2 regions of the Streptomyces showdoensis genome follow, and region 2 is predicted to be linked to the other one. Evidence: riboswitches for the same ligand, from Rfam matches in the RefSeq annotation. Region 2 holds a riboswitch; the other holds the start of a gene.
What was found. A riboswitch is a leader RNA that binds a small molecule or an ion and turns the genes downstream of it on or off. The one in region 2 is predicted to bind S-adenosylmethionine.
Positions count from the first base shown of each region.

Region 1: it holds a riboswitch for S-adenosylmethionine, as region 2 does, so the genes downstream of both, ABD981_RS29130 (aminotransferase class V-fold PLP-dependent enzyme) here and thrC (threonine synthase) in region 2, are expected to answer to the same signal.

Region 1 covers NZ_BAAAXG010000026.1:3,519,155-3,525,658, forward strand. Annotated here, with positions in the region: gene qcrB (cytochrome bc1 complex cytochrome b subunit) at 1-821, shown strand, start outside; gene trpD (anthranilate phosphoribosyltransferase) at 949-2,013, shown strand; SAM riboswitch class IV at 2,110-2,226, shown strand; gene ABD981_RS29130 (aminotransferase class V-fold PLP-dependent enzyme) at 2,406-3,806, shown strand; gene ABD981_RS29135 (Lrp/AsnC family transcriptional regulator) at 3,888-4,169, opposite strand; gene ABD981_RS29140 (rhomboid family intramembrane serine protease) at 4,166-4,900, opposite strand; gene ABD981_RS29145 (hypothetical protein) at 5,065-5,307, shown strand; gene ABD981_RS29150 (NYN domain-containing protein) at 5,356-6,504, shown strand, end outside.
Region 2 covers NZ_BAAAXG010000026.1:1,240,727-1,247,230, forward strand. Annotated here, with positions in the region: gene groL (chaperonin GroEL) at 1-536, opposite strand, end outside; gene ABD981_RS18370 (cold-shock protein) at 894-1,100, opposite strand; gene ABD981_RS18375 (MoaD/ThiS family protein) at 1,519-1,797, opposite strand; gene thrC (threonine synthase) at 1,813-3,099, opposite strand; SAM riboswitch class I at 3,117-3,311, opposite strand; gene ABD981_RS18385 (glucosyl-3-phosphoglycerate synthase) at 3,433-4,374, shown strand; gene ABD981_RS18390 (hypothetical protein) at 4,413-4,754, shown strand; gene ABD981_RS18395 (alpha,alpha-trehalose-phosphate synthase (UDP-forming)) at 4,824-6,179, shown strand; gene ABD981_RS18400 (hypothetical protein) at 6,337-6,504, shown strand, end outside.

The DNA.
Region 1 (6,504 bases), 2.3 Mb from region 2:
TCTTCCTGGTCTTCGGCGTCATCGCGGTCATCGCGGCGATCGCCTCGATCAACCCGATCTGGGCCCTCGGCCCGTACCGCCCGGACCAGGTGTCCACCGGCGCCCAGCCCGACTGGTACATGGGCTTCGCCGAGGGTCTGATCCGTGTCATGCCGGGCTGGGAGATCAACCTGTGGGGCCACACGCTGGTCCTCGGCGTGATGATCCCGCTGGCGATCTTCCCGGCGGTGCTCGGCGCGATCGCGGTCTACCCGTTCATCGAGTCCTGGATCACGGGCGACAAGCGCGAGCACCACATCGCGCAGCGCCCGCGCAACGCTCCGACGCGCACCGCCTTCGGTGTCGCCTGGATCACCGCGTACATGATCATGCTCGTCGGTGGCGGCAACGACCTCTGGGCCACGCACTTCCACCTGTCGATCAACTCGATCACCTGGTTCGTCCGGATCTTCTTCTTCGCCGGACCGGTCATCGCGTTCATCGTCACCAAGCGGATCTGCCTCGGCCTCCAGCGCCGGGACAAGGACAAGGTGCTGCACGGACGCGAGTCCGGCATCATCAAGCGCCTGCCGCACGGTGAGTTCGTCGAGATCCACCAGCCGCTCAGCCAGGGTGAGCTGCACAAGCTCACGGCGCACGAGCAGTACGAGCCCGCGGCCCTGCCGCCGGCCGTCGACGAGAACGGCGTGGAGCGCAAGATCGGGCGTCTGGAGAAGCTCCGGGTCAAGCTCAACAAGGGCTACTACGGCGCGGACAACCAGGTCGCCAAGCCCACCGCCGAGGAGTACAGGGAGATCACGAGCGGCCACGGCCACCACTGATCTTCTGACCTCCTGAACAGGTCGCCACGGCGAGAGCCCCGTCCATTCGATGGACGGGGCTCTTTGCCGTCCCCCGCGGATCGATAGGGTGGGACGGTATCCACTTCGATGATCACCAGGAGCTGCCATGAGCGCTGCGACCCCCGCTGGAGGACTCGACTCGGCGGGCCGCTCCTGGCCCGCCGTCCTGGACGGTCTGCTGAGCGGCCGCGACCAGAGCGCGGAGGACACCGCCTGGGCGATGGACCGCATCCTGCGCGGTGAGGCCACCGACGCGCAGATCGCCGGCTTCGTCGTCGCCCTGCGCGCCAAGGGCGAGACCGTCGAGGAGATCACCGGCCTCGTCCGGACCATGTACGAGCACGCCAACACGATCGAGGTGCCCGGCCCGTCCGTCGACATCGTCGGCACCGGCGGCGACGGCGCCAAGACCGTCAACATCTCCACCATGTCCGCGATCGTGGTGGCCGGCACGGGCGCCAAGGTCGTCAAGCACGGCAACCGGGCCGCCTCCAGCGCCAGCGGCGCCTCGGACGTCCTGGAGAAGCTCGGCGTCAACCTGGAGCTGACCCCGAGGCGGGTGGCCGAGGTCGCCGACGAGGCCGGCATCACCTTCTGCTTCGCCGTGAAGTTCCACCCGGCGCTGCGCCACGTGGCGAAGGCCCGCAAGGAGCTGGGCATCCGCACGGTCTTCAACTTCCTGGGACCGCTCACCAACCCCGCCCGGGTCCGGGCCCAGGCGACCGGCGTGGCCGACGCCCGGATGGCCCCGATCGTCGCCGGAGTGCTCGCCGAGCGCGGCTCCTCGGCGCTGGTCTTCCGCGGGGACGACGGACTGGACGAGCTGACCACCACCGCGACCTCGCGGGTGTGGATCGTCCGGGACGGCACCGTCCGCGAGGAGTCCTTCGACCCGCGGGACGTCGGCATCGACATCGTCCCGGTGGAGGCCCTGCGCGGCGCCGACGCCTCGTACAACGCCGACGTGGCCCGCCGCCTGCTGGCCGGCGAGACCGGTCCGGTGCGGGACGCGGTGCTGCTGAACTCGGCGGCCGCGCTCACCGCCCTCGCGCCCGGCGAGGGCACCCTGGCGGAGCAGCTGCGCGCGGGCATCGCCCGCGCGGCCGAGTCCATCGACTCCGGCGCGGCCCGCCGGGCCCTGGAGCGCTGGATCGCGGCCAGCAACGCCTAGCCACGGCACGCGCCCCGGCCGACCTCCCCGCAGCCCCGTTCCGAATGCCGGAACGGGGTTGCGTCGTCGTGATCGACTGGCATAGGTTCTGTGACAGGTCATGAGTGACAGCGAAAAAGCCCCGGCTCGCTGTCCGGCAACCCTCCGTCCGTGGCGGGGTGCCCCGGGTGAAGACCAGGCCGTACGAGCAGAAGCCTGCGGCAAGCGCGGACCCCTGCGCACAACCCTGGGGTCCTTGGTCCTCTAGGGAGCAGTGTCTCGTGAGCAAGCGAATGCGTTAGGGCCGTCGGCCCCCTTCTTCACCGAACACCCGTACGCGGCACCCCTCTTCGCGCTGCCCTGCGGGCTCTTTCACGCCTTTTCGCGCCCCTTTTCTGCCGGGAGATACCGTCATGTCCGCATGCCCGAACGCCGCCACCGCCACCGCTTCCGCCGCCTCCGACGAGTGCGCCGAGCCCTGCTGCACCGCCCCGCTGCCGGTGCTCGGCCGGGACGTCACCGTCCCGCTGGTCACCGGCGGCGAGGCCGGCTACGCGGCGCTCGACTACGCCGCCAGCGCCCCGGCCCTGCAGCGGGTGTGGGACGACGTCGCCGCGTATGCCCCCTACTACGGCAGCGTCCACCGCGGCGCCGGCTACCTCTCCCAGCTCTCCACCGACCTCTTCGAGAACAGCCGCGCCACCGTCGCCGAGTTCCTCGACTGCCGCCCCGGCGACCAGGTCGTCTTCACCCGCTCCACCACCGACTCGCTCAACCTCCTCGCCCAGGTGCTCCCCGCCGACTGCCAGGTCTTCGTCTTCGAGACCGAGCACCACGCCTCGCTGCTGCCCTGGCGCGACGCCCGGGTCACCTACCTCAACGCGCCGCGCACCCCGCGCCAGGCCGTCGAGACCCTGGAGCGGGCCCTCGCCGACCGCGACCCCTACGGTCCCGCCCTGGTCTGCGTGACCGGCGCCTCCAACGTCACCGGCGAGCTGTGGCCGGTGAAGGAGCTGGCCGCCGCCGCGCACGCCCACGGCGCGCGGATCGTCCTGGACGCTGCCCAGCTCGCGCCCCACCACCCGGTCTCCGTGCAGGAGCTGGACGTCGACTGGGTCGCCTTCTCCGGGCACAAGCTGTACGCCCCCTTCGGCTCCGGCGTGCTGGCCGGCCGCGCCGACTGGCTGCAGGACTCCGAGCCCTACCTCGCGGGCGGCGGCGCCTCCCGCAAGGTGGCCCGCCGGGCCGACGGTGGTGTGGACGTGGAGTGGCACACCACCGCGGCCCGGCACGAGGCCGGTTCGCCCAACGTCATCGGTGTCTACTCCATCGCCTCCGCCTGCAAGGCGCTCACCGAGGCCGGCTTCGACCGGCTCGTCGCCCGTGAGCAGTACCTGATCGCGAAGGTCCGCGAGGGCCTGGCCGAGGTGCCCGAGGTGCGGGTGCTCTCGCTCTTCGGCGACGACGCTCCCCGGGTGGGCGTCATCTCCTTCGTCGTGGACGGCTGGAACAGCTCCCACTTCGCCGCGGCGCTCTCCGCCGAGTACGGCATCGGCGTCCGCGACGGCCTGTTCTGCGCCCACCCGCTGGTGCGCACCCTGCTCGGCAGCGACCCGCAGGACCCGGGCGAGTGCGGCGCCCCCGAGGCTGCGCCCGGCGAGCGGTCCCTCAACGCCATCCGGGTGAGCTTCGGCGCGGGCACCCCGGACGAGCACGTGGAGCGGTTCGTCGGCGCGGTGAAGCAGCTGGTGCGCGAGGGCGCCCAGTGGAAGTACCGCACCGAGGACGGCCGCTGCGTGCCCGACCGCGGCTGAGCTGCCTCCCCCGTACGGGTGAACACGACGAAGCCGGCCTCCCGCGGGGGAGAGGCCGGCTTCACTCGTGCGCGCGCGGTCTCAGGACTCCAGGCCGATGGCGAAGGCCGCGTCCAGGTCGTTCTGGGAGTAGGCGCGGAAGGCGACGTGGGTGTCGGTGCCCTCGACGCCGGGGATCTTGCTGATCCTGCCGGGGATGACATCGGCGAGGTCGTCGTGGCGCGGCACCCGGACCATGGCGATCAGGTCGTACGTCCCGGTCACCGAGAAGACCTCGCTGACGCTGTCGATCGCGGCGATCGACTCGGCGATCTCGGGGATCCGGTCCACGCTGGTCTTGATGAGCACGATCGCGGTGATCACGGCTGGCTTTCTCCCTCGGTGGCCGCGGCTGGTGGCTTCACTTTAACGCCACCCCTGTACCGGCCCCACGCGTAGAGGAAGCCGAGGGCGAAGCCGACCACGTGCGCCAGGTACGCCACCCCCGGCCCCGCCCCGGCCGAACGCGCCGCCAGCCACTGGAGCGCGAACCAGAAGATCAGCACGATCCAGGCGGGGAAACGCAGCGGCAGGAAGAAGAGGAAGGGGAAGAGGCTGGTCACCCGGGAGCGCGGGAAGAGGTAGAGGAAGGCCCCGAGCACCCCCGAGATCGCCCCCGACGCCCCCACCAGGGTCTGCTCGCTGTCGGCGTGCGCGGCCGCGTAGCCCAGCAGGGCCAGATAGCCGCAGCCCAGATAGAAGAGGGCGAACGAGACCGGCCCCATCCGCTCCTCGGCCATCGCGCCGAAGACGTACAGGAACAGCATGTTCCCCAGCAGGTGCAGCCAGCTGCCGTGCACGAACAGCGCGGTCAGCGGGGTGAGCAGGGCGCGCGGCCGCCCGGCCATGAGTTCGGCCGGGATCACTCCCCAGCGCTCGAAGTAGGCGCTCTGCGCCGCGAGCAGCCGGTCGCCGGTGCCGTACCCGGGGTTGAGCCCCGACACCGGACTGAGGGCGAAGAGGAGCACGCACAGCGCGATCAGGCCGTACGTCACGGTCGGCCCGTTCCGGGCCCCCTGCCACGTGCCGCGGGCCGTGCCCCGCCAGTCGATCATGGACAGATCATGGCGTACCGGGGTCGAACTGGACAGAGTGCCTCGCCGTGACGCGGGGTACCCGGGAGGCCGTAGGGTTACGGGCAGACTTCCGCAGTCCGACGGCGCACCGCGGTCCCGTACAACCCCGGAATTCCAGGGAAAGCCCAGAAAGAGGCGGCACGATGACGACGGTTCCCCTGCCGACCCCGGAGACCCGCTGGCGTTGCACGCTCTGCGGCAACCTGACCCGCTTCGACGTCACGCGGTCCTCCAAGGTCGTCGAGTACGTCCATCTGGACCTCGCCGGAGAGCCCAAGGTCGAGGAGCGCGAGGTGGTCAGTGAGACCATCGAGTCGGTCCGGTGCCGCTGGTGCAACGCGGTGGACCAGATCGAATTGGTGGACAGGCCGGGTTCCGCTTCCTGAGAAGCGGCCCGCGAGGGCGACGACGACAGGGAAGTGGGGTGACGGATCGTGGAGCAGCCCGCGCACGGTGAAGAACCGACGGGCTCGGCGGACGACGCCGCCGAGGCGCTCGACCGCCCGCTGCCCGAGCTCGTACGGCGCAAGGTGGTCGCGCTGGTCGCGGACGCCTTCGGCGGGCTGACCGTCGCCGAGCTCCCCGGCCCGCTGCGCCAGTACGCCCGCTTCACCGCCTCCCGCCGGGCCAAGTTCGCCGGGAACGCGATGGCGGCCGCCCTGGAGAGCGACCCGCTCTTCCGGCAGCGGATCGGCGAGCGGTTCAAGGAGTCCCAGCCCGAGCTGGCGGGTGCCGTCGAGTCCGGCGCCCCGCCCGCCGCCGCCGACCCCGTCGACGTGGCCGCGGCCGCCTACGTGCTGCGCCCGGCCGGCTGGGGCAAGCTGGTCGCCGCCGCCGGCGAGGAGGCCGAGCGCGCCGACGCCGAGCGCGCCGACGAGGCCGGCCGGCGCGAACTGGAGCGGCTGCGCGAGGAGGTCGCGAGCGCCCGCGAGCGCACCCGGACCGAGACCGAGCAGCTGCGCCACGAGCTGGAGGCGGCCCGCAAGGAAGCGGAATCGCTTCACCGCAAGCTGCGCAGCGCCCAGAGCGACGTGAAGCGCGGCGAGGCCGCGCTGCGGCGCGTCCAGGCCGAGACCGACGCCGCCAGGGCCGAGGCCGCCGCCCAGGTCTCCGCCGCCGAGAGCGAGAGCCGGCGGCTCAAGGCCCGGCTCGGCGAGGTGGAGGCGGCCCTGGAGGCCAGCCGCCGCGCAGCCCGCGAGGGACGCTCGGTGGAGGACATGCGGCTGCGGCTGCTCCTGGACACCGTGCTCGACGCGGCCCAGGGGCTGCGCCGCGAACTGGCCCTGCCCCCGGTCTCGATGCACCCCGCGGACACCGTGGACGCGGTCGAGCCGGGCCGGATGTCACCGAAGGACATCGCGGCACGCGCCTTGTCCGAGACCGACCCGGCGCTCCTGGACCAGCTGCTCGAACTGCCCCAGGCGCACCTGGTGGTGGACGGCTACAACGTCACCAAGACCGGCTATCCGACGATGCCGCTGGAGAAGCAGCGGCTGCGGCTGCTGGGCGGCCTGTCCGCCCTCGCGGCCCGCTCGGGCGCCGAGATCACCTGTGTCTTCGACGGGGCGGAGCTCGCCGCGCCG
Region 2 (6,504 bases):
TGCGACTCCTCGACGGTGATGACGCCTTCCTTGCCGACCTTGTCCATCGCCTCGGCGATGAGCTCGCCGATCTGGGTGTCGGCGGCGGAGATGGAGGCCGTGGAAGCGATCTGCTCCTTGGTCTCGACATCCTTCGCCTGCTCGAGCAGGGCGCCCGAGACGGCCTCGACGGCCTTCTCGATGCCGCGCTTGAGAGCCATCGGGTTGGCACCGGCGGCCACGTTGCGCAGACCCTCGCGGACGAGCGCCTGGGCGAGGACGGTGGCGGTGGTCGTACCGTCGCCGGCGACGTCGTCCGTCTTCTTGGCGACTTCCTTGACCAGCTCGGCGCCGATCTTCTCGTACGGGTCCTCGAGCTCGATCTCCTTGGCGATGGAGACACCATCGTTGGTGATCGTGGGGGCGCCCCACTTCTTCTCGAGGACGACGTTGCGGCCCTTGGGGCCGAGGGTGACCTTGACGGCGTCAGCGAGCTGGTTCATGCCGCGCTCGAGACCGCGCCGGGCCTCCTCGTCGAACGCGATGATCTTGGCCATGTGAAGTGGTCCTCCCGGACATGGGGTGGATAACGCTCCTGGACCGCGCCGACGCCCGCGACGGACGGCCTGCGTGCCCTGTGGTTCCTTGCCCCACCTGGCCGCGGGCCTCGTCTGCCCGATCCTCGTAAGCACTCTCACCTTCAGAGTGCTAACGCCAATGATTAGCACTCGCCCCATGCGAGTGCAAGCGACTACCGAGGATCGGTCACCCACGAACGCGCGCGCCGCGCGCACGAGCCCGGCGCACGAGCCCGGCGCACATGACGGCGGACGCCGGACATGACGAGGGGCCCGCATCCGGTTACGGATGCGGGCCCCTCGACGGAAGTGCGTCGGTGGCCGATCGCGCCGCGCTCAGGCGGTGGCGAGCTTGACCATGTCCGCCTGCGGACCCTTCTGGCCCTGCGAGATCTCGAACTCGACCCGCTGCCCTTCTTCAAGGGTGCGGTAGCCGTCCATCTGGATCGCGCTGTAGTGGACGAAAACATCCGCACCACCGTCGACCGCGATGAAGCCGTAGCCCTTCTCCGCGTTGAACCACTTGACGGTGCCCTGAGCCATGCCTAACTCCCCTATTACTGGCCCTTGCGCGGGACCGCACTTCGCGGACCCGGGTCAGACCCTGCGCCGGAACGCGTCGACCGCGGCTGAATGTATCTGCCCAACTGCCCTCTGCAACAGGTCAATCCGACGAGAATTCTGGGCACGCCGGAAAGGGGAATTGGGGAGAATCCCTTGAATTCCGGGTCAAGTCGGGCCGGGCAAAGCGCGCAGAAGGTACACAAGGCACGGGCACTTTGGCTGCTTCTTGTCGCGCGCGGGCGCATTCTCATATGCGTCTGGCATGAGCAGCGGAGGGGACTTCCCCAACTCTACCGCGCTCAACCATGCAGAATTGCCCCTTCCGCTTCTTCTCGCGGAAGGGGCAATTCAGATAAGACGGGTACCGCCGGTAAGCCGACCCGGGCGGGGTGACGGCTCAGCAGCCGCCGGCGACGGCGGGGATGATCGAGACGCCCGCGCCGTCGGGCGTGGCGGTCTCCAGACCCTGCTCGAAGCGCACGTCGTCGTCGTTGACGTACACGTTGACGAAGCGGCGCAGCTTGCCCTGGTCGTCCAGGACGCGGGCGGCGATGCCGGCGTGGTTCTTCTCCAGGTCGGCGATGACCTCGGCGAGGGTCGCGCCCTCCGCCTTCACCTCGGACGCGCCGCCGGTGTAGGTGCGGAGGATGGTGGGGATGCGGACGGTGACGGCCATGGGGTCACGTACCTTTCAGTGGGCCAGGCCCGCGTCGCGGAACGCGTCCAGGCTCGGGCGGATGGTGGCGGTCGCCTGAGAACTGTCGGCCACGGCGTCCAGGGTCTTGAGGCCGTCGCCGGTGTTGAGGACCACCGTCGTCAGCGCCGGGTCGATGAGGCCGGCCTCGACCAGCTTCCGCGTGACGCCGACGGTCACGCCGCCCGCGGTCTCGGCGAAGATGCCCTCGGTGCGGGCGAGGAGCTTGATCGCGTCGACGACCTGCTCGTCGTTCACGTCCTCCACGGCGCCGCCGGTGCGGCGGGCGATGTCGAGCACGTACGGGCCGTCGGCCGGGTTGCCGATGGCGAGCGACTTGGCGATGGTGTTCGGCTTCTGGGGCTTCACGACGTCGTGGCCGGCCTTGAAGGCGACCGAGACCGGGGAGCAGCCCTCGGCCTGGGCGCCGAAGATCTTGTACGGCTTGTCCTCGACCAGGCCCAGCTTGATGAGCTCCTGCAGACCCTTGTCGATCTTGGTGAGCTGCGAGCCGGAGGCGATCGGGATCACCAGCTGGTCCGGGATGACCCAGCCGAGCTGCTCGCAGATCTCGTACGCGAGGGTCTTGGAGCCCTCGCCGTAGTACGGGCGCAGGTTGACGTTGACGAAGCCCCAGCCCTCGCCCAGCGGGTCGCCGATGAGCTCCGAGCAGAAGCGGTTGACGTCGTCGTAGTTGCCCTCGATGGCGACCAGGTCGCCGCCGTAGACGCCGGCCATGACGACCTTGCCCTGCTCCAGGTCGTGCGGGATGAAGACGCAGGAGCGGAAGCCGGCCCGGGCGGCGGCGGCGCCGACGGCGCCGGCCAGGTTGCCGGTGGAGGAGCAGGAGAGGGTGGTGAAGCCGAAGGCGCGGGCGGCCTCGATGGCCTGGGCGACGACCCGGTCCTTGAAGGAGTGGGTCGGGTTGCCGGAGTCGTCCTTGACGAACAGCTTCCCGGGCTCGACGCCGAGCTCGCGGGCCAGGTTGTCGGCCTTGACCAGCGGGGTCCAGCCGGGGTTCAGGTTGGGCTTCTCGGCGACGTCGGCCGGGACGGGCAGCAGCGGGGCGTAGCGCCAGATGTTGGCGGGGCCGGCCTCGATGCGCTTGCGCAGCTCCTCCGGGTCACCGGAGGGCAGCTCGTACGCGACTTCGAGCGGGCCGAAACACAGTTCGCAGGCGAAGATCGGGCCGAGCGGGAAGGATTCACCGCATTCGCGACAGGAGAGTCCGGAAGCGGGACCGAGGTCGACGGTGGTTCCGGGTGCGACGGTCTGTACAGCCATGGAGGCGAGGCCCTTTCTCCTCATCTTTCCCATGACGAATTTTTCGCCATGAGACGGATTTGGCACCTTCCCTAGCCGGGGACCTCGCGCTATGAGCAGCGCCCGTCAGGGCTCCACCTGGGGTGGTGGCCGGGAGACGGGTGGACGAGTGACCGACTGGAGGGTTGCCGGGGCTTCAACGGGCCGTTTCCCTCTGCCCCTCTGGATGAGCGGTATTCGATTGTGAGACGCGGTCGGCACCCCGACATGCATCGGGGATCCGCGTTGTTCAAGACTGTAACCGAAGGCTTCGAAGGTGGAGACGGTCGTCCGATCCGCGAGATGGAGATCACGTTGCTGGAAGAGGTGGAGCGCTGGCTGGCCCGGCGGTCCTGGTCCGTTGCCGACCGCCCGCTGGAGCGCGTCCTCGCCGCCAAGCGCGGCACGAAGGTCAGCGTGGTGCTGCCCGCGCTGAACGAGGAGGCGACGGTCGGCGCGATCGTCTCGGTGATCCGCCGCGAGCTGATGACCGAGGCGGTGCCGCTGGTGGACGAGCTCGTGGTGATCGACTCGGGCTCGACGGACCGTACGGCGGAGGTCGCGGCGGCGGCCGGCGCGCGGGTGGTGGCGCGCGACGCGATCCTGCCCCGGATACCGGCGGTGCCCGGCAAGGGCGAGGTCCTCTGGCGGTCACTGATGGTGACGACCGGGGACGTGGTCTGCTTCGTCGACGCGGACCTGCGGGACTTCTCCGCGGACTTCGTCTCCGGCATCGTGGGCCCGCTGCTCACCGAGCCGGACGTCGACTTCGTGAAGGCGATGTACGACCGCCCGCTCGGCGACACCCCTGGTCAGGGCGGTCGGGTGACGGAGCTGGTGGCGCGCCCGCTGCTCAATCTGCACTGGCCGCAGCTGGCCGGCTTCGTCCAGCCGCTGGGCGGCGAGTACGCGGCGCGGCGCTCGCTGCTGGAGCGGCTGCCGTTCCCGGTCGGTTACGGAGTGGAGCTGGGCCTGCTCGTCGACGCGCTGCACACGGTGGGCCTGGACGCGCTCGCGCAGGTGGACGTGGGGGTGCGCAAGCACCGGCACCAGGACGGGCAGGCGCTGGGCCGGATGGCGGCCGCGATCTACCGGACGGCGCAGCTGCGGCTGTCGCGGGGGCACCTGGTGCGGCCCTGGCTGACCCAGTTCGAGCGGGGCGAGCGGGGCTTCGAGCCGCGTACGTACCCGGTGGACACCGAGGAGCGCCCGCCGATGGCGGAGATCGCGGAGTACGCCCGGCGCCGCGTGGCGTAACGCACGAAAATAGTGCTTTCTGCATAAATTTCCGTTTCATGCGGTTCACGACCAGAACGGGCATCCTGCTGGCGACCCTCGGCCTGATGGCCGGGCCGCTCTCCCCCGGGGGAGCCGCCCCGGCCGCCGCCCGGCAGGGCACCGGCACCACCACCTTCGCCGCGCAGCGGATCGACCCCGCCGCCCTGGGCCCCGGCCACGGCTCCGGCACCGTTCACGTGGCGGTCCCGCCGGCCCCGCGCCCCGCCCCCCGGGGCAGCGTGACGGCGGGTGCCGGCGCGAACCGGGAGCGGCTGTGGCTGCTGGGCGGGCTGGCCCTGGCGCTCGCGGCGACCGGCCTGGTGGCACGGGCGGCGGTCCGCGGCCGCCGCGACTACTGACGGCGACTTCGCGCCCCCTGTCTGGTATCCGTACGTTTGAGCGTTTACCGGACGGGCTAGGTTCGCCCCATGGCTTCCGTCCTCGTGGCATCGAATCGCGGCCCGGTCTCGTACACCGTGCGTGACGACGGCGGGCTGGACGCCCGGCGGGGCGGCGGCGGGCTCGTCTCGGGCCTGAGCGCCGTCTCGTCGGAGGGCGGCCTGTGGGTGTGCGCCGCCCTGGGCGACGGCGACCGCGAGGCCGTGCGCCGCGGGGTCGCCGAGCCGGGCGTGCGGATGCTGGACATCGACCCGGAGGTGTACGCCGACGCGTACAACGGCATCGCGAACTCGGTGCTCTGGTTCCTCCACCACCACCTGTACGACATCCCGCGCGAGCCCGTCTTCGACGCGGACTTCCGCCGCCGCTGGGCGTCCTACCGCGCCTACAACCACGCCTTCGCCGAGGCCCTCGCCGAGGCGGCCGACCCGGGCGCCGCGGTCCTGGTCCAGGACTACCACCTGGCGCTCGTCCCCGGCCGGCTCCGCGCGCTCCGCCCGGACCTGCGGATCGCCCACTTCACGCACACGCCCTGGGCCTCGCCCGGATACCTGGCGATGCTCCCGGACGACGTCCACCGCGAGCTGGTCGAGGGCATGTCGGGCGCGGACGAGCTGGGCTTCCACACCCGCGCCTGGGCCTCCGCCTTCCTGGCCGACCCCTTCGTGGACCGGGCCCCCCGGGTCGCCACGTACCCGCTGGGCGTCGACGCCGAGGAGCTGCGCGCCCTCGCCCACCGCCCCGCCGTCGACGCCCGCCTCGCCGAGCTGCGCGCCGAGACCGCCGGCCGGAGGACCATCGTCCGGGTGGACCGCACGGAGCTGTCCAAGAACATCCCGCGCGGCCTGCTCGCCTACCGCGAGCTCCTCGCCCGCCACCCCGAGTGGCGCGGCCGGGTCGTCCACCTGGCCTCCGCGTACCCCTCCCGCCAGGACCTGGAGGTCTACCGCGCGTACACGGCCTCGGTGACCGAGCTCGCCGCGGCGGTCAACGAGGAGTACGGCACCCCCGACTGGCAGCCCGTCCTGGTCTCCGTCCAGGACGACTTCACCCGCTCCCTCGCCGCCTACCGGCTGGCCGACGTGGCCCTGGTCAACCCCGTCCGGGACGGCATGAACCTGGTCGCCAAGGAGATCCCGGTCGTCTCCGACGAGGGCTGCGCCCTGGTCCTGTCCCGCGAGGCGGGCGCGTACGAGGAGCTCCACGAGGACGCCCTCACGGTGAACCCGTACGACGTGACGGCCACCGCCGAAGCCCTCCACCAGGCCCTCTCGATGCCCGCCCCCGAACGCGCCGAACGCACCAAGCGCCTCGCCACGGCGGCGACGGCACTGCCGCCGCGGGAGTGGTTCCTGGCGCAGCTCGGGTCGTTGCGCACGGGCTGAGCCAACTCAGGACCGACCCTGTTCAAAAACACGTGCCCCCGCAGATGGGGGCAGCCCTTCCCACTGTTACGCTCCCGTCCACCTGCGGTGGGGGCACGGCAGGCACAGAGGTTCGGGGAGGGGCTTTCTGGTGATTCGTCACACCTTGAGGCGGGGCGTGTTCGCCGCCGCGACGGTGCTCGCACTGACGATGGGCGGCGGTCTCACGCCTCTGGCGGGAACGGCGGCGGCGGAGCCGGTGCCCGAGGAGACGGTGATCCCGGCGCCCTACTACGGCGAGCCCTTGTACAGCTGGACGTACAAGGCCGAGCAAGCCCGTCTGTGG